One region of the Azospirillum palustre genome, then DNA from elsewhere that is predicted to be linked to it. Evidence: riboswitches for the same ligand, from Rfam matches in the RefSeq annotation. Region 1 holds a riboswitch; each other region holds the start of a gene.

Region 1 (5,966 bases):
GGCGACGCGCGCATGGCGACCCTGCCGGCGGGCGACAGCCGCCTGCTGTCCTTCGCCGTCGATCAGGCGGTGACCATCGACCGCGAGGAGAAGCCGGGCCGCCGGCTGTCCCGCGCCGCCCTTGCCGATGGCGTGCTGACCCTGTCGGTCACCGACCGGCAGAGCACCACCTACACGGTGGCGGGCGCCCCGGACGCCGACCGCAGCGTGGTGATCGAGCATCCGCGCCGCCCCGGCTGGGACCTCGCCGAGCCGGCAAACGGCAAGCCGGAGGCGACCGCGGGCGCCTACCGCCTGCCGCTGGCGGTGCCGGCCGGCAAGACGGTGACGCTGACCGCGACGCTGGAACGGCCGCGGCAGGAGCGGATCGTGCTGACCGATCTGAGCGCCGACCAGATCGCCGCCCGCGCCTCCGCTCCCGAACTGCCGCCGGAGGTGCGTCAGGCGCTGACCACGCTGGCCGGCCTGCGGTCCGCCGTCGCCGAGAAGGAGCGCCGCATCGCCGAACTGGAGCGCGAGCGGACCGAGCGCATCGCCGACCAGGACCGGCTGCGCGAGAACCTGAAGGCCCTGCCGGCCGGCAGCGACCTGCACAAGCGCACGCTGGCGAAGATGGCGGAGGCGGAAAACCGCCTGGACGGTCTGGCCCGCGACCTGACCACCGCCCGCAGCGAGGCGGAAGCGGCGCGGCAGGCCTTGCGGGAGCGGGTGAAGGCTTTGGCGATCTGAGGAGATGAGGGGGGCGGGGGTCCGCCCCCCTTCAGGCTTCCGTCCTTACAGCGTCGTCGCGCTGCAATAGGCCCAATCCTCGCCCTGCAGGCCGAAGAAAGCGGCGACCGGCTTGCCGCTGGACCGGTCGACGACGACGCGGAAGCGGGTGCCGGTGCAGGTGCCCTGGGTTTGCTTGGCGACCGGCACCTTGACGTGCTTGGACTTCAGGCAGGCCTCCGACATCTTCGGCGGGTTGGCCGGGCCGTCCACCTTCTTGCCGTTCAGCACCATGTAGTAGGTGGTGGCCTGCCCGCCCTTGACGTCGGCCTTCACCTCGATCTTGCCGAAGCGCGACTTGTAGAGGCCGGCATCCTGTTCGCCGTCCGGCGCGCCGCTGGGCAGCGAGCGGAAGGAGATGGCGGCGCAGGAGGGCGGATCCTTGGCCTCGGCCGGGGCGGCGGCCAGAACGGCGATGCCGCCGGCCAGCAGCAGGGCGGCGGGCACGGACAACAGACGGGCAGACAGCATGGAAAAGCCCTTTCGAACCGGTTGAAACGTCATTTCGGCATCACGCAGAAGGTGGTCTGCTGCATCAGGGCGCAGTCCTTCTCGACACCGCCGTCCAGCATCGACACCTCGACCTGGGTGATGACCAGGGTGCGGCCCGGCTTCACCACGCGGGCGCGGGCGATCATGACATCGCCCTTGGCCGGCGACATCAGGTTGATCTTGAACTCCACCGCCAGCACTTCCGCCCCGGCCGGCATCAGGCTCAGCGCCGCATAGCCGCCGGCATTGTCGGCCAGCGTGCTGACCATGCCGGCATGGAAGAAGCCGTGCTGCTGCGTCAGGTCGGCACGGAACGGCAGGCGCATCTCGCAGAAGCCCGGCTCCATCGCCGCCAGTTCGATGCCGAGCGTCTTGCAGATCGGCTGCTGTTCGAAGGACGCGAAGCAGCGCGCCTTCCAGTCGGGAGTGCGGGGTTCGAAGGTGGCGGGCAAGGCAAGGGTCTCCGGCAGAGGGGCGCCAAGGGAGGCGGTGCGGCACAGCCTGCGTCAGCCGCCCCGCCGGATCAAGCGGCCGAACGGAGTGCGCGTCACCTTGCCCACCCTCTCGCCCTCCGGTTGCCCCGCAATTAGCCGGTATCAGCCGCCGATCAGGCCCATCTGCGGGCTGGACGGTTCGGCATGGGCGCGCATCGGCATGCGGCCGGCCAGATGGGCGGCGCGGCCGGCATTGACCGCATCGCGCATCGCCGCCGCCATCCGCACCGGGTCGCGCGCCTTCGACACCGCGGTGTTCAGCAGAACGGCGGCGCAACCGAGCTCCATCGCCAGCGCCGCGTCGGACGCGGTGCCGATGCCGGCATCCAGCACCACCGGCACCGGGCTGCGGGCGCAGATCGTCTCGATGGCGTGCGGGTTGCGGATGCCCATGCCCGACCCGATGAAGGCCCCCAGCGGCATCACCGCAGCGGCCCCCAGGTCGGCCAGCTTGCGGCAGGTCACCGGATCGTCGTTGCAATAGGGCAGCACGACGAAGCCGTCATTCACCAGCTCCTCGGTCGCGCGCAGCAGTTCCTCCACGTCGGGATAGAGCAGCTCGCGGTCGCCGATGACCTCCAGCTTGATCCAGGGGGTGTCCAGCGCCTCGCGCGACAGCTGGGCGGTCAGCACCGCTTCCTTGGCGGTCATGCAGCCGGCGGTGTTGGGCAACAGCCCGACCGGCCCGGCCGCCCGCCCGGCGGTGGCGCGGGCCAGCACGTCGACGAGGCTTTCCGAATAGCCGTCCAGGCTGATGCGGCGGATCGCCAGCGTGACCAGTTCGCTGCCGCTGGCCGCCAGCGCGTCGAGCATCACCTGCTGGTTCGGATAGCCGGCGGTGCCGAGGAACAGCCGCGAGCCGAGGCTGCGCCCGGCGATGGTGAGGGTGTCGGTCTGGGACATGGGGGGAGCCTTTTGCAAAGGCCCTCTCCCGCCCCGGGAGAGGGAGGGGACCCGCGCCGTAGGCGTGGGGAGGGTGAGGGGGTATCCGAACATGGATTCTGATCCTTGCCCCACCCCTCACCCTTCCCATGCTGCGCATGGGCCCCTTCCCTCTCCCGGGGCGGGAGAGGGAGGATCGGGGGGTCAGCCGCCCTGGATGGGGCGGACGATTTCCAGGCTGTCGCCGGGCTTAAGCGCGGTCTCCGGCCAGCGGCGGCGGGGGACCACGGCGCCGTTCAGGGCGACCGCGACGCCCTTCGCACCCTCGGCGATGCCGCGGCCGGCCAGGAACTCGGCGACGGAGGCGGCGGACAGCGGCTCTTCGCAGCCGTTGACGCGGATGGCTTCACGTGAAACGGCGGTCATGCGGCGGCTCCCGCAGCAACGAAGCGGTCGGCGGCGAAGGGGCGCAGCAGCGGATCGGTCTCGCCGGTCAGCACCAGACGGGCGATGCCGTCGGCGGTCACCGGGGTCAGCAGGATGCCGTTGCGGTGGTGGCCGGTGGCGTGGATCAGTCCGGGAATGCCGCTCTCGCCCAGGATCGGCGCATCGTCGCGGCTGCCGGGACGGAAACCCGCCCAGGCTTCCTCGATGGGCAGTTCGGCAATGCCCGGCAGCGCCCGCCACGCCCCCTCCAGCAGGGCGAACTGGCCGCCGGCGGTCAGACGGTCGTCGAAGCCGCGCTCCTCCGTCGTGGCGCCGATCAGCAGCCGGCCGTCCAGCCGCGGGATCAGGTAGGTGCCGGGCGTCCACACCACATGGCGCAGCAGCGGCAGACGGGGATCCATGCGCAGGCAGACCATCTGCCCCTTCACCGGACGCACCGGCGGCCGGGCGGCGGGCGGCAGCCCAGGCACCCCGGCCGACCACGCCCCGGCGGCCAGCACCACTTGGTCGGCCCGGTGCAGCGTCTCGGCCACCCGCACACCGACGGCGCGCCCGCCCTCCACCGCCAGCGCAACCTCGCCGCACCGCTCATGCAGATGGGCGCCAGCGAGTTCGGCGGCGCGGCGCAGGGCGGCTGCGACCTTGCGGTTGTCGACCTGATGGTCGCCGGCACAAAACAGGGCACCGGCGACACCCGGTTGCAGGAAGGGTTCGCGCCGCCGCACCTCGGCCCCGCCCAGCCACTCCACCGGCAATCCCAGATCGCGCTGGAACCCGTGCAGGAAGCGGACCTTCGCGGCATCGTCGGCGGTCAGCGCGATGACCATGGTGCCTTCGCGGCGCAGATCGACGGCGATGCCGCTCGCCGCTTCGAGATCGCGGGCGAAGTCCGGCCACAGGGCCTGCGACGCGCGGGTCAGCGGCAGCAGCCCCTCCTCGCCCGGCTCGGTTTCGACACAGGCGGCCAGCATGCCGCCGGCGGCATAGGTGGCGCCGCGCCCGGCCTCCCCCCGCTCGAAAACGTCGACGCGGCAGCCGGCCGACGCCAGCCTCCAGGCGATGGCGAGGCCGATGCAGCCGGCGCCGACGATGGCAACGGAAGGACGGGTGGCGGACGGGCGGAGTCCCGGCGCGGAAACGGAATATGGATGCGGTTCTGGCGCATGGATCATGCGGCGGCTCCCTTCGCTGGAATTACCCAGACAGGTTCGATGGGTGTGTTCTCAGCCGCGCGACCACCGCACGGCACCCCAGGCCTATGGATTGCCTTATGCCAATGTTCCGCTGGCCCCACAAGCGGAATCGACCGCCGCCCGGCCCCAACCTGCCGATGGATGCGGCGACAGGCCGCAGCCGGATACGGAGTCCCCCCGACAGGAAGCGCTACCGATCGGCAGCTAAAGTGTCGGCAAAATGAGCCATACCCGGGCACTCACAGCGGAAAACGGGCGCAGCCGGTGCGCGGGATGAACGACAAAGACGACCGAGGATTCGCCAGCATGCTGTCTTTCTTCCGCTCGGACTCCCCGACCTCCCCCGTCCCCGGCAGCCCGGTCGGCGCTCCTGCCGGCAGGTCCGAACCGGCAGCGCATGCCGCCGGACCGGCGGAACAGCCGATCCGCAGCCTGTGCCTGCCGGCAGGGCAGATCGGCGCCGCGGCGCTGGAGGGTCTGACTTTCGCCGACGGGGCACCGGCGCTGGTCGTCGGTTTCGTGTCGCCGCATGTCGATTTCGCCGCCACCGCGCGGGCGGTCCGCTCCGCCCTGCCGGCGGCGACCCAGCTGGTGCTGGTCTCCACCGCGGGCGAGCTGTGCGCGGCCGAGGGCCAGCCGCTCTACCGCAAGGCCGGCGACCGCTGGGACAGCGTGGTGCTGCAATCCTTCAGCCCGCGCCTGCTCGCCGGGGTCAGCATCCAGTCGGTCCCGCTGCATTGCGACGACCTGCGCGGCGGCCGCCCGACCCGCGACGTGCCGGCCCGGGTGGAGGCGATCCGCGGCGAGCTCGACCGCATCCGCGTCCCCTTCCCGGTCGACAGCCACGACACGGTGGCGCTGACCTTCATCGACGGGCTGTCGGCCAGCGAAAGCTGGTTCATGGAGGCGGTCTACCGCTCCGGCCATTTCCCCTGCCTGTTCATCGGCGGCTCGGCCGGCGGCAAGCTCGACTTCCGCAACACCCATCTGTTCGACGGCCAGCGCGTGCTGGAGAACGCGGCGGTGACGATCTTCCTGAAGATGGCGCCCGGCATCCGCTACGGCATCTTCAAGTCGCAGAATTTCCGGCCGACCCAGACCCGCTTCGCCGTGGTCGACGCCGACCCGATGCGCCGCATCGTGCGCAGCGTGATCGACCGCGACGGCTTCGAGGTCGTCGGCTTCATCGACGCGCTCGCCAAATCCCTGCGCTGCAAGCCGCAGGACCTGCCGGGCAAGCTGGCGAAGAACACCTTCGCCATCGAGATGGAGGGAGAGCTGTTCGTCCGCTCCATCTCCGGCTTCGATTTCGAAAAGGGGGAGGTCGCCTTCTACTGCGACGTCAATCCCGGCGATTCGCTGTGCCTTGTCGAGGCGACCGATTTCGTCCGCCAGACGGAGGACGACCTCTCGGCCTATCTGCGCAACAAGCCGCAACCGGTCGGCGCCATCCTGAACGACTGCATCCTGCGCCGGCTGAACAATCCCGACCAGCTGTCGCGGGTCCATGCCTTCGACGGGCTGGCCGCCGCCGGCTTCTCCACCTTCGGCGAGCTGCTGGGCATCAACATCAACCAGACCCTGTCGGCGCTGATGTTCTTCGAGGTGCCGCCCGGCGCCGCCTTCTCCGACGACATGGTCGACCGCTTCCCGGTGCATTACGCCCGGTTCCAGAGCTATTTCATCGCCA
Region 2 (5,966 bases), 910 kb from region 1:
TCAATGCGCCAGCAGAGCCGGCAAGGCCAGCCCGTCCAGCACCGTACGGGTCGCCCCACCCAGCACCAGCTCGCGCAGGCGGGAATGGCCGTAGGCGCCCATCACCAGCAGGTCGGCGCCCTGGTCGGTGCAGCAGGACAGGATCATGTCGCCGACCTCGCCACCTGACGCGATGACCGACTGCGGACGGGCGGCGATGCCGTGGCGGTGCAGCCAATCGACCAGGGTGGCGGCTTCCCTGCTCTGTTGCCCGAGCGGTTCCACGGTCAGCACGGTGACGGACTCCGCCGCCTCCAGGAAGGGCATGGCGGCACGGACCGCGCGCGTGGATTCGCGCGTGTTCTTCCAGGCGATCAGCACATGGCGGCCGATGGGCGCCGCAGCCGGCTGCTTCGGCGGCAGGACCAGGACCGGCGTGGCGGTCTCCAGCGGCAAACGGTCGGGGATATGGTGCAGCGACACACGCTCACCCGCCCGCACCGCCGCGGATTGCGCGACGACGATCAGGTCGGCATAGGCGGCGCGCTCGGCCAGAAGATCGACATGGTCGCCCTCTTCGACCGTCCAGTCGTAGGGCAGCCCGTCGAGCGACTTGCGGACCTCCTGCTCGATCCGCTCGGCATTCTCGTGGGCGATTGCGGTCGCCTCCGCCATGAAGCCATAGGACGCGGCGCGGCCGGTGGCGCCCGCCGGCATCGACACCGGGGTGGCGATGTAGAGCGCCTGGATATGGGCGGAGAAGCGCTTGGCCAGGGCTGCGGCCACCGCCAGACGGCTGGCGTGGGCGTCGTCGTTGGCCATATGCAGCAGGATGGTCTTGATCGGCATGCCCTCGCGTCTCCCAACATTATGATCGGTCCACCATCAGCCGGCGGAGCGGTTTCCCTCTAGGTAACGCTCCGCCGGGGTCGATGGCAATGTCGGTGGATGGCAGGGACCGTGGGAGACCGTTACTTCACCACCACCGCATACTGCTCGACCGGCGCCACCGCCTTGATCAGGCCGCGGGCCTTCAGGAACTCGGCGAAGCGGGTGTAGCGCTCGGCATCCAGGGCGGCCGGGCTGTGGGAGAAGCGCGGCAGCGTGTCGGCCCAGGCGCGGCGGTTCAGCTCGTCGTTCAGTTCGGGCCGGCCCTTGACGAAGGCGGCCTGCGACTCCTCCGGATGGTTCAGGATGTAGAGCGTCGCCCGCTCCACCGCCGCCAGGAAGCGCTTGAAGCGCGGATCGTTCGCCTTGTCCTTGCGGGCGACCAGAATCAGCTCGTCATAGGGCGGAACGCCCTCTTCCTCCGGATAGAAGGCGCGGCCGGGGCGCTTCTCGATCTCCATCTGGTTCAGTTCGAAATTGCGGAAGGCGCCGACCACCGCATCGACCTGGCCCGACAGCAGCGACGGCGAGAGGGAGAAGTTGACGTTCACCAGCTCGACGTCCTTCAGGCTCAGCCCCTGCTTCTCCAGCATGGCGCCCAGCAGCGCGTCCTCGAAGCCGGCGATGGAGTAGCCGACCTTGTGGCCCTTCAGATCCTTTAGCGTCTTCACCGGCCCGTCGCGCAGCACGACGACCGAGTTCAGCGGTGTGGACACCAGCGTGCCGATGCGGACCAGCGGCAGTTCCTCCGCCACCTGCAGGATCAGCTGCGGCTGGTAGGAGACGGCGATGTCGGTGCCGCCGGCGGCCACCAGCTTCGGCGGGTCGTTGGGGTCGGCCGGGGCGGTCAGCGTGACCTCAAGCCCGGCATCCTTGAAAAAGCCCTTCTCCTGCGCCACCACCAGCGGGGCGTGGTCCGGGTTGACGAACCAGTCCAGCATCACGGACAGCTTGTCCTGGGCCAGTGCTGGAAGCGAGGTCATCAGGCCGGCAGCGATCAGGCCGGCGGTGAAAAGATGCTTCATCGGGTGTCTCTCCCCCCTTCAAGGGTTGGCGTCTTCGGCAGGTTGGGTATCGGGTTGCCAGGGCAGGGCACGGCGGGCCAGCACATCGACGGCGGCGTACAGCGTCACCGCGAACATCCCCAGCACCAGCACGGCGGCGAACAGAAGGTCGATCTGCATGCGGGCATTGGCGTGCAGCATCAGGTAGCCGAGACCGGAGGACGACCCCACCCATTCGCCGATCACCGCCCCGATGGGCGCCACCGCGGCGGCCACCCGCACGCCGGACCAGAAGGCGGGCAGGGCGGCCGGCAGGCGGATGCTCCACAGGATCGCGGCGGGTGAGGCGCCCATGGTGCGGGCAAGGTCGAGCCAGCCGGGATCGGTGCGCCGCAGCCCGTCGAACAGCGCGGTCGTCACCGGGAAATAGATGACCAGCACCGCCATGGCGATCTTGGACGCCATGCCATAGCCGAGCCACAACACCAGCAGCGGCGCCAGCGCGAAGACCGGGATGGCCTGGCTGACCAGAAGCAGCGGCATCAGCCAGCGCCGCGCCGTGCGGAACCGCGCGAGCAGCAAAGCGCTGACGCCGCCCAGCGCCACGCCGGCCACCAGTCCGATCAGAATCTCAGCCAGCGTGGTCAGGCCATGGCTCAACAAGAGAGGGGCCTGCCGCTGCATGGCGTCCGCCACCGCCAGCGGACCGGGCAAAAGGTAGCGCGGCAGACCGGTGGTCCAGACCAGTGCCTGCCAGCCGGCGACCAGCACCAGCAGGGTGATCGCGCCGCGCAGCAGCGCCTTCATTCCGCCAGCCTCCGCAACAGTTCGGCCTGATGCGCCAGCAGTTCCGGATCGTCGACCCGGCGCGGCACCGGGCCGGAGGGCTCCAGCGCCGGCCCCATAATGGCCGGCCGGCCGGTCATCACATGCAGGCGGTCGCCGATGCGCAGCGCCTCCAGCGGGTCATGGGTGACCATCAGGACGGTGCGGCCGGCCAGCGTCTCCGCCGCCGTTTCCTGCAAGCGCAGCCGGGTGATGGCGTCGAGCGCCGAGAAGGGCTCGTCCATCAAGACTAGCGGCTTGTCCTCCATCAGGGTACGGGCCAGCGCCACGCGCTGCTTCTGCCCGCCGGACAGGGCGGCGGGACGGTCGCGCTCGCGCCCGGCCAAGCCGACACGGTCCAGCAGCGCACGGGCCTGCTCCACCCGCGCCGGATCGGGACGGCGGTGGCGCAGCCGGTCGCCGAGCAGCACATTGTCGAGAACGGTCAGCCAGGGCAGCAGCAGGTCCTGCTGCGCCATGTAGGCGATCCGGCCGGCCAGCGGCTGCCGGTCGCCGGTGACCACCTCGGTCGGCGGCTCCGGCTCGGCCAGACCGGCGAGGATACGCAGGAGCGTGGTCTTGCCGACGCCGCTCGGCCCCAGCAGGCAGGTGGTCCGCCCGGCCGGCAGCTCCAGAGTCAGGTCGGAGAACAGCAGCGTGCCGCCATAGGTCAGCCGTGCGCGGGAGATGGTCACCGAAAGCGGCGTCATCGCAGGCACGCGGGCATGCATCGTGGACTGGCGGAGATGGAGAGGGTGCGATCCCGCATCACTGATCCCTACGCCGGCATGAACCGGATCAGGTTCCAGGGGTCGTCCCGCAACAGGACCTCTCAGCCGCCCATCGGCTCCCCCCAGTGAAGGCGGCGACTATAGGCGCGGACGATCCGTGACCGCAAGCATTGCCGGATGCAGGTTCCGGCATGCGGAAGCGGGCGGCTTGACCGCACCGCCGCGGCGCCTAGTTTCTGACGGGCATCGAGGAGTGCCCGTCCTGACCACACCATTCCGCACACCGCTGTTCATCGGCGGGGAAATCTACCGCGGCTCCACCTATGGGCCGAAGCATCCGCTGGCGATTCCGCGCGTGTCGACCGCCATCGACCTCAGCCGTGCCATGGGCTGGCTGCCGGACAAGGTCTATCTCGACACCCATGTGGCGAGCGAACGCGAGCTGGCGCGCTTCCACACGTCCGATTACATCGCCGCGCTGAAGCGGGCGGAGGCCGAGCAGCGCGTCGACGAGGCGACCGCAACCCGCCACAATCTGGGAAAGCTGGAAAATCCCGTCTTCGCCGAGATGTACCGGCGGCCGGCCCACAGCAGCGGATCGGCGTTGCAGGCTGCCCGGATTCTCGGCGACCGGCCGGCCGGTCTTGTCTATGCGCCGGCCGCCGGGACGCATCATGCGCGGCGCGACCGGGCCAGCGGCTTCTGCTATTTCAACGCGCCGGTTCTCGGCATCCTGGAATTGCTGGACCATGGGCTGGAGCGGGTCCTCTATGTCGATCTCGACGCCCATCATGGCGACGGGGTGGAGGAGGCCTTTGCCGACGACGACCGGGTGCTGACCGTGTCGATCCACGAGGATGGGCGCTGGCCCTACACCGGCAAGGCGGAGGAGCGCGCCGGCGGCATGGCCCGCAACCTGCCGGTCCCGCCGGGCTTCAACGACAGCGAGATGGAGCATGTGATGGCGGCGGCGGTCCTGCCGCTGGCCCGTGCCTTCCGTCCGCAGGCGATGGTGATCCAGACCGGCGCCGATGCCTTGGCCGAGGATCCGTTGAGCCGTCTGGAGCTGTCCAACCGCGCGCTGTGGGATGCCGTGGCGGCGCTGCTTCCCCTGGCGCCGCGGGTGCTGGTGGTCGGAGGCGGCGGCTATAACCCCTGGTCGGTCGGGCGTTGCTGGGCCGGGATCTGGGCGGTGATAAACGGCATCGATCCCGCCGTGCGGCCGACGGCGGAGGCGGAGGCGGTGCTGCGTGCCCTGACCTGGAACCGCGCCGCCGGCCGCAACCCGCCGGACCATTGGTTCACCACGTTGGGCGACGAACGGCGGCCGGGGCCGGTTCGGGACGCTGTGAAGCGGGTGGCCGAGATGGCCATGTCCTGAAGGGTGGCGCTGTCCTGACCCGCGGTTGACCGACTCATTCCGACGAATTTCGAACCAACCTGTGACGATTCGTTGACGGGGTCGGATTGTTCGTTGATTCTCTTTTCCACTGCGCCGGTGCAGCTTCCGTGTCGGGCGATGCGGGCTTCGGCGGGATTTGCGGGTTGGATTTGCGGTAGGAGGACGGGCGGGCGGATGTCGAACACGACGCTGTTCCTGATCGCCATCGTCATCATCATGCTGGCTGCCGTCCCGGTCGCCATGATGCTGAAGGATTTCCTGCCGAACATCATGGAGAAGAGCAGCGGCCTGGATCAGGTCGAGAACCGCATCTACGTCCTGCATGCCGAGGCGCAGGAGCTTCAAAACCGGGTCAACCATCTGGTCCAGCGCCGGAACAGCCAGTCTTCCGACCGCAACCGGTTGGAAAGCGATATCCGCAAGGCGGAAAAGCAGGTCCGGGACCTGTCGGACCAGCCGCCGATGTTCGTGCATGAGGTCGGCGACCCGCAGGCCGGGCTGATGAAATTCGTCGCGACGGTGACGCAGGAGAAGGCGTCTGCCGCTGCCCGCGCTGCCGGTGAGCGGGCGCAGGTCAACCCCATCTGGCGCTGCACGAACGTGGCCGAGGTCTGGGCGTCCAGCTTCGACGAGGCCAAGCAGATGTGCGATGTGGCCTTCCCGTTCAAAATGGGTTTCCAGAAGACGTTCATGCGCGGCGATGCGCGGGCCGGGGGCAAGGCTGCCGGCAAGGGTGTGCCGACGCCGCCCGCCACCGCCCGGGCGAAGGCGGGTGCCGCCACATGATGATCAACTTCATCATCGTCCTGGCCATCGTCGCCATCGGTGCCTGGCTCGGCAACATCCTGATGAGCGTCGAGCAGCGGGTATCGCAGGCGCGCCAGCGCGTCCGCGGCGTCCGCAACAACCTCGACAAGCTGGATGCCACCATCCACCGCCTGCATCGCGAGGAGGAGACCCTCCATGCCGAGATCGAGGAACTGACCCGGGAGATGGTGGAGCTGCGCAAGAAGCAGGCGGAGGTGCAACAGCGCCTGACCGAAGCGCAGGCGAAGCGTCGTCCGCAGATTTTGATTCTGACCGACCGGCGCAATCCCGGCGACAAGGAATGGCTGGTCACCGTGGTGAACCAGCAGA
Region 3 (5,966 bases), on a different contig from region 1:
GGGACGCGAAGGCCAGCGCATAGGCCAGCAGGGCAAGCGCGCCGGCGATCAGCGCGACAGTCTCCGCCGGAGAGTGCCGTTCACCCACGGCGCCGCACCGCTTCGCCGAACAGCCCTTGCGGACGCAGCACCAGAATCGCCAGCAAGGTCAAATACAGCGCGCCCAGCGCCACCGGATATGAGAGCACCGACGACACTCCCACCTCGAACAGCGCGATCAGCAGGGCACCCACCACCGCCCCCGGCACGGAGCCCCAGCCCCCCACCGTCACCGCGATGTAAGCCTTCAGAATCAGGTCGCCGCCCGAGGTCGGCGTGACGAAATAGCGGTTGGCCAGCAGCAGCCCAGCCGCCCCGGCGCAGGCCGCCCCGATGGCGAAGGTAACCAGGATCATCGCGGTGACCGGCACGCCGCAGGCCCGCGCCATCTCCGGATCCTGCGCCGTGGCGCGCAGCCGGCGGCCGAGCTGCGTGCGGGCGAACACCCATTGCTGCGCGCCGATCAGCAGCCCGGCCACCGCGACGATGGCAAGCGACTGCTCGGGCACCGCCAGCCCGGCGATGTGCAGCGTGTCGTCGCCGAACAGCGGCGGCGCGGCGCGCGGCTCCGGCCCGAACAGGATGGCGGCCCCGTTCTGCAGGATGATGCCGACCGCGATGGTGCTGATGAAGACCGAGACCGGCGGTCGGCGTCGCAGCGGCAGATAGGCCGCCAGTGCCAGCAGCAGCCCCAGCGCCGCCATCAGCGCCAGAACCACCGGCAGCAGGACGATGCCCGGCAGCGGGATCAGCGGCGCCAGCGCAACCGCCAGCAGCCCGCCGGCCATCACGAGATCGCCCTGGGCGAAATTCACCGCCGAGGTGGCGTTCAGCACCAGCACGAAGCCCAGCGCCACCAAGGCATAGGCCGCCCCCAGCGCCACCCCGTTGACCAGCAGTTGAAGCGCCGCCATCCGCTCACTTCGCCGCAAGCGTCGGGTCGTCGTACCGCTTCACCAGCACCGGCACGCGGCTGGCCCCATCATAGCAGACGATGACGGCGGAATGGGCCATGTTGCCCTTGCCGTCGGACTTGTAAGTCATGGCGAGGCCCCGGAACGTCTCGGCGGACAGCGCCTTGCGGATGGCGTCCGGCGACCGGGCGCCGGCCTTCACCGCCTCCAGCACCATGGTCATGCCGTCATACTGGCCGAGCGCGAAGGCGTCCGGCTCCTTGCCGAAGGCGGCGCGGTAGGCGTCGGTGAAGGCCTTGACCTCCGGCGTGCCGCCCGAGATCGGCGAGGCCGCGGTCTCGGCACAGACGCCCTTCAGCTCCGCCGGTTCCAGCAGGGCGGCGGTGCTCGGCTGATGCATGGCGGAGCCGGCGACGATGGGCAGGGTCACGCCGCTGGACGCCGCCTGCCGCAGCAGCAGCGCGGTCGGGCCGGAATGCAGGTGCAGGACCAGCACGTCCGGCTTGGTGGCGAGCGCCTTGGTCAGCACCGGCAGCAGATCCTTGGCCGCCGGGTCCACCCCCTCCTCGAAGACGGGCGTGACGCCCAGCGCCTTGAAGGCGGCGTCCAGATGCGCCTTGCCGCTCTGGCCGTAGGCGGTGGTCTGGTAGATGACGGCCGGCTGCCGCTTGCCCAGCTCTTCCACCACATAGCGGGCATGGGCGGCCTTGGTCACGGCGTCGCCGGGGAAGAAGCGGAAGACCCAGGGATTGCCCTGCTCGGTGATCGAGGCGGTGCCCGACACGGTGACCAGCGGCAGCTTCAGCTCGCCCGCCAGCGGCAGCATCGCCAGCATCTGGGTGCCGAGCATGCTGGCGGCGACCGCGCCCACCGTGCCGCGGCCGGCCGCGCGCTCCAGCGCCGTCACCGCCGCCTCGGGCGAGGTGCCGGTGTCGACGACCTCCGAGGCGATGGCGACGCCGGCCGGCGTCTGCTTCAGCGCCAGGACGGCGCCGTTGCGCTGGCTGGTGCCTTCCAGCGACAGGAAGCCGGTCAGCGGCACCAGAACCGGGAAGGACAGCGTGTCGTCGGCACGGGCGGCGGACGACAGACAGACGGACGACAGGCAGGAGGATGCGGCCAGCAGGCCGATCAGAAGGGAAAGCGTGCGCCGCATGACCGAAAACTCCTCGACACGCGCCGGCGGTTGGGGCGACGCGGAGGGGACGGGGCGCTTTGCAGCAGCTTTCAGCGGGTCCGTCGGGTTCCGGTCGGCTCCCTTCGCCGGCATGACCCGGATCAGGTTCGATGGGTGTTGTCTCAGCCCATGCGGTTGCCGAACCGGCATCCGCACGGGCACCCCAGCCGTGAACAGGCGGCGAGAGTGTCGCCGCCGGCCCCGTCCTGTCAAGAACCCAACCGGCGGCGCGCCACCATGGTTTCACGATGCAGGATGTAGAGCCCGCTGCCGATGATCACCATCGCGCCGGCCAGGACCGGCACCGTCGGCAGGTCGCCGAACACCAGCCAGCCGAACAGGCTGGCCCAGACCATGCCGGTATATTCGAAGGGCGCCACCACCGCCGGCGGCGCGCGGCGGAAGGCTTGGGTCAGCAGCACCTGCGCCCCGGCGCCGATGGCCCCGACCAGCGCCATCAACCCCAGCGCGACGGCGGTCGGCGCCGTCCAGACCGGCAGCGCCAGCGCCCCGCTGACCAATGTCGTCGTCAGCAGCAGGTAGAGCACGATGGAGGCACTGGTTTCCGTCCGCGACAGGCCGCGCACTGCCAGTGCGGCCAGCGCATAGAACAGGGCGGCGCACAGCCCGACCAGCACCGGCACCAGCGGCGCCCCGGCCGACGGCTGCGCCATCACCACCACGCCGCCGAACCCGACCACCACGGCGGCCCAGCGGCGCCAACCGACCGGCTCGCCCAGCAGCGGCGCCGACAGCGCGGTGATGAACAGCGGACCGGCGAAGCTCAGCACATAGACGTCGGCCAGCGGCAGCTCGCGGAACGCATAGAAGAAGCATCCCATGGAGATCAGCCCGGCGAAGGCGCGCCAGACATGCCCCAAGGGCCGCCGCGTCCGCATCGCCGCAATCCCGCCGCCGCAGGCCAGGGTGTAGCCGCCCACCAGCAGGAAGGCGACCAGCGAGCGCACGAACATCAGCTGCGGCACCGGGTAATCGGCGGTCAGGAACTTGATGAGCGTGTCCATCGCCGCGAACAGCAGGATCGCGCCCAGGAAGCAGCCGACGGCATAGGGAACCGAATCGGCCTCGGCGGGCAACAGGTCGGCGGTTTCGGCGTCGGTCATGAAATCGGTTCGGAACGGCAATGGCGGAGGCTGCCCACATTATGGGCAAATGCACCCGCGTCCCAATGCCGCAACCGCAGGTCTGGTAGGCGCAGCCATACTCAAGGGTTGGCGTGAAGCGCGCCCCGTCGCCTCACCGCGTCAGCACCATCACCAGCCGCTCGACCGGCGCATCGTTGACCAGATGCGAGTCGACAATCTCGTCGATGTCCTCCGGGGTTTCCGGCCGGTACCAGATGCCTTCCGGATAGACCACCATCAGCGGCCCGGCGGAGCAGAAGCCGAGGCAGCCGGTCATCGCCATGCCGACATCGGTCAAACCCTTGCCCTGGATTTTCTGATCGAGCCGCTGCCACAGCGGATGCGCCCCCTTGGCGGCGCAGCTGCCGCGCGGATGGCCGGGCGGACGCTGCTGGGCGCAGCAGAAGACGTGGTGGCGGAAGGTCTGCGGGATGTCGAGCGGCATCGGTCATTCTCCATAGCCATAAAATTTCTATGGGTAAGAAGCATGCCAGAATGCTGCGTTGCGGCAAGACTTTTTGTAATCCTTCTAACTCCTGGCGCCGCTTGGATTCCCGGCACCATGAAATGCTTGGTCGGCAGAGCATTGGCGGTTAAGAATCCCCGGCAAGGGGCAATCCAGGAGATGCCGGTGCTGCTGAGCGGATCGGGGAAGGGCCAGCCGGGCGCGGTGCCGGGCTGGGTCGGGTATGCGCTGCTGCCGGTTCTCAACCTCGTCGCAGCCTTCGTGCTGTCGGGGCTGGTGATCCTGGTGATCGGCGAGAACCCGGTGGACGTGCTGTCGCTGCTGCTGTCGGAGGCCCTGGGATATCCCGAGGCCATCGGCTACACCCTTTATTACACCACCGACTACATCTTCACCGGGCTGGCGGTCGCCATCGCCTTCCATTGCGGGCTGTTCAACATCGGCGGTGAGGGGCAGGCCTATCTGGGCGGGCTCGGCGCCGGGCTGGTGGCGCTGGCGCTGACCGGCTGGCCCTGGCCGGTGGTGGCCGTGCTGGCGGTGCTGGCCTCGGCCCTGTTCGGTGCCGCCTGGGCCTTCATCCCGGCCTGGCTCCAGGCCAAGCGCGGCAGCCACATCGTCATCACGACGATCATGTTCAACTTCATCGCCGCGTCGATCATGACCTGGCTGCTGGTGGACGTGCTGATCCGCCCCGGCAGCCAGTCGCCGGAAACCCGCGAGTTCGATCCCGGCGTCTGGCTGCCGTCGATGGACCGGGCGCTCGGCTGGTTCGGCATCGCGATTCCCGCGTCCCCGCTGAACCTGTCCTTCCTGTGGGCGCTTGCCTGCTGCCTGCTGTTCCACATCTTCCTGCGCCGGACTCGCTGGGGTTACGAGCTGCGCACCGTCGGCCGCAATGAGCGGGCGGCGGTCTATGCCGGCATCTCGCCGGCGCGCAACATCGTCATCGCCATGCTGATCTCCGGCGCGCTGGCCGGCTTCGTGGGCGTGAACGAGATCCTGGGCGTGCAGCACCGGGTGATCCTGAACTTCACCGGCGGCGTCGGCTTCGTCGGCATCGCCGTGGCGCTGATGGGGCGCAACCACCCGGTCGGGATCATTCTGGCGGCACTGCTGTTCGGGGTTCTGGCGCAGGGCGGCGGCCAGCTGTCCTTCGAATACCCGACGATCAACCGCGAGCTGGTGATGGTCATCCAGGGTCTGGTCATCCTGTTCGCCGGTGCGATGGAGAATTTGTTCAAGCCGCAGGTGGAGGCGCTGTTCCGCCGCCGCGGCGCCGCCGCCACCGCGGATGCCGCAACCGGGGGGAGGGGCTGAGCGATGGAAGACGCGCTGCTTCTGGCGCTGCAGCTGCTGGGCGCCACCATCCGCGTGGCGACCCCGCTGGTGCTGGCCGCCTTCGCCGGCATGTATTGCGAGCGGGCCGGCGTGGTCGACATCGGGCTGGAAGGCAAGATGCTGGCCGGTGCCTTCTTCTCCGCCGCCGTCGCCTCGGCCACGCTGAACCCGTGGCTGGGGCTGCTGGCCGGCATCGCCGCCGGGGTGGCCCTGGCGATGGTCCACGGCTTCGCCTGCATCACCCACAACGGCAACCAGGTGGTGTCGGGCATGGCGATCAACATCCTGGTCGCCGGGCTGGCGCCGACGCTGGCCTATGCCTGGTTCCAGCAGGGCGGCCAGACCCCGCTGCTCCCCAACCAGGCGCGCATCCCCGCGGTGGAGCTGCCGGGGGCCGACGCCCTGTCCGGCATCCCGGTCCTGGGGCCGGTCTACCGCGAGCTGCTCAACGGCAACAATGTGCTGATCTGGGTGACGCTGGTCCTAGTGATCGCCACCCATTGGGTGCTCTACCGCTCCCGCTTCGGGCTGCGGCTGCGGGCGGTGGGCGAGAATCCGGCGGCGGTCGACACCGCCGGCCTGTCGGTGGCGACGCTGCGCTATCAGGCGCTGCTGGTCACCGGCGTGCTGACCGGCATGGCCGGCTCCTATCTCTCCACCGGCCATGGCGCCGGCTTCGTCCGCGACATGACCGCCGGCAAGGGCTATCTGGCGCTGGCGGCGCTGATCTTCGGCAAATGGCGGCCGGGGCCGACCCTGTTCGCCTGCCTGCTGTTCGCCTTCACCGACGCGGTGCAGGTCCGCCTCCAGGGCGTGGTTCTGCCGGGCATCGGCGTAATCCCGGTGCAGTTCATCCAGATGCTGCCCTATGTGCTGACCGTCCTGCT

What was found. A riboswitch is a leader RNA that binds a small molecule or an ion and turns the genes downstream of it on or off. The one in region 1 is predicted to bind thiamine pyrophosphate.
Region 2: linked by a shared signal. The riboswitch ahead of CRT60_RS28655 (ABC transporter ATP-binding protein) and the one ahead of thiO (glycine oxidase ThiO) in region 1 are both predicted to bind thiamine pyrophosphate.
Region 3: linked by a shared signal. The riboswitch ahead of CRT60_RS16230 (ABC transporter substrate-binding protein) and the one ahead of thiO (glycine oxidase ThiO) in region 1 are both predicted to bind thiamine pyrophosphate.

What each region holds. Positions count from the first base shown of each region.
Region 1 covers NZ_PDKW01000043.1:2,257,575-2,263,540, forward strand. Annotated here, with positions in the region: gene CRT60_RS32960 (hypothetical protein) at 1-729, shown strand, start outside; gene CRT60_RS32965 (hypothetical protein) at 775-1,239, opposite strand; gene CRT60_RS32970 (PaaI family thioesterase) at 1,269-1,712, opposite strand; gene thiG (thiazole synthase) at 1,857-2,657, opposite strand; gene thiS (sulfur carrier protein ThiS) at 2,841-3,062, opposite strand; gene thiO (glycine oxidase ThiO) at 3,059-4,255, opposite strand; TPP riboswitch at 4,247-4,346, opposite strand; partial or broken gene CRT60_RS37850 (FIST signal transduction protein) at 4,583-5,821, shown strand.
Region 2 covers NZ_PDKW01000043.1:1,343,955-1,349,920, reverse strand. Annotated here, with positions in the region: gene CRT60_RS28670 (universal stress protein) at 1-828, opposite strand; gene CRT60_RS28665 (ABC transporter substrate-binding protein) at 951-1,892, opposite strand; gene CRT60_RS28660 (ABC transporter permease) at 1,911-2,678, opposite strand; gene CRT60_RS28655 (ABC transporter ATP-binding protein) at 2,675-3,406, opposite strand; TPP riboswitch at 3,454-3,560, opposite strand; gene CRT60_RS28650 (acetoin utilization protein AcuC) at 3,681-4,808, shown strand; gene CRT60_RS28645 (hypothetical protein) at 5,004-5,615, shown strand; gene CRT60_RS28640 (hypothetical protein) at 5,612-5,966, shown strand, end outside.
Region 3 covers NZ_PDKW01000041.1:555,261-561,226, reverse strand. Annotated here, with positions in the region: gene CRT60_RS16240 (branched-chain amino acid ABC transporter ATP-binding protein/permease) at 1-88, opposite strand, end outside; gene CRT60_RS16235 (branched-chain amino acid ABC transporter permease) at 81-953, opposite strand; gene CRT60_RS16230 (ABC transporter substrate-binding protein) at 958-2,109, opposite strand; TPP riboswitch at 2,192-2,306, opposite strand; gene CRT60_RS16225 (DMT family transporter) at 2,340-3,254, opposite strand; gene CRT60_RS16220 ((2Fe-2S) ferredoxin domain-containing protein) at 3,388-3,720, opposite strand; gene CRT60_RS16215 (ABC transporter permease) at 3,901-5,058, shown strand; gene CRT60_RS16210 (ABC transporter permease) at 5,062-5,966, shown strand, end outside.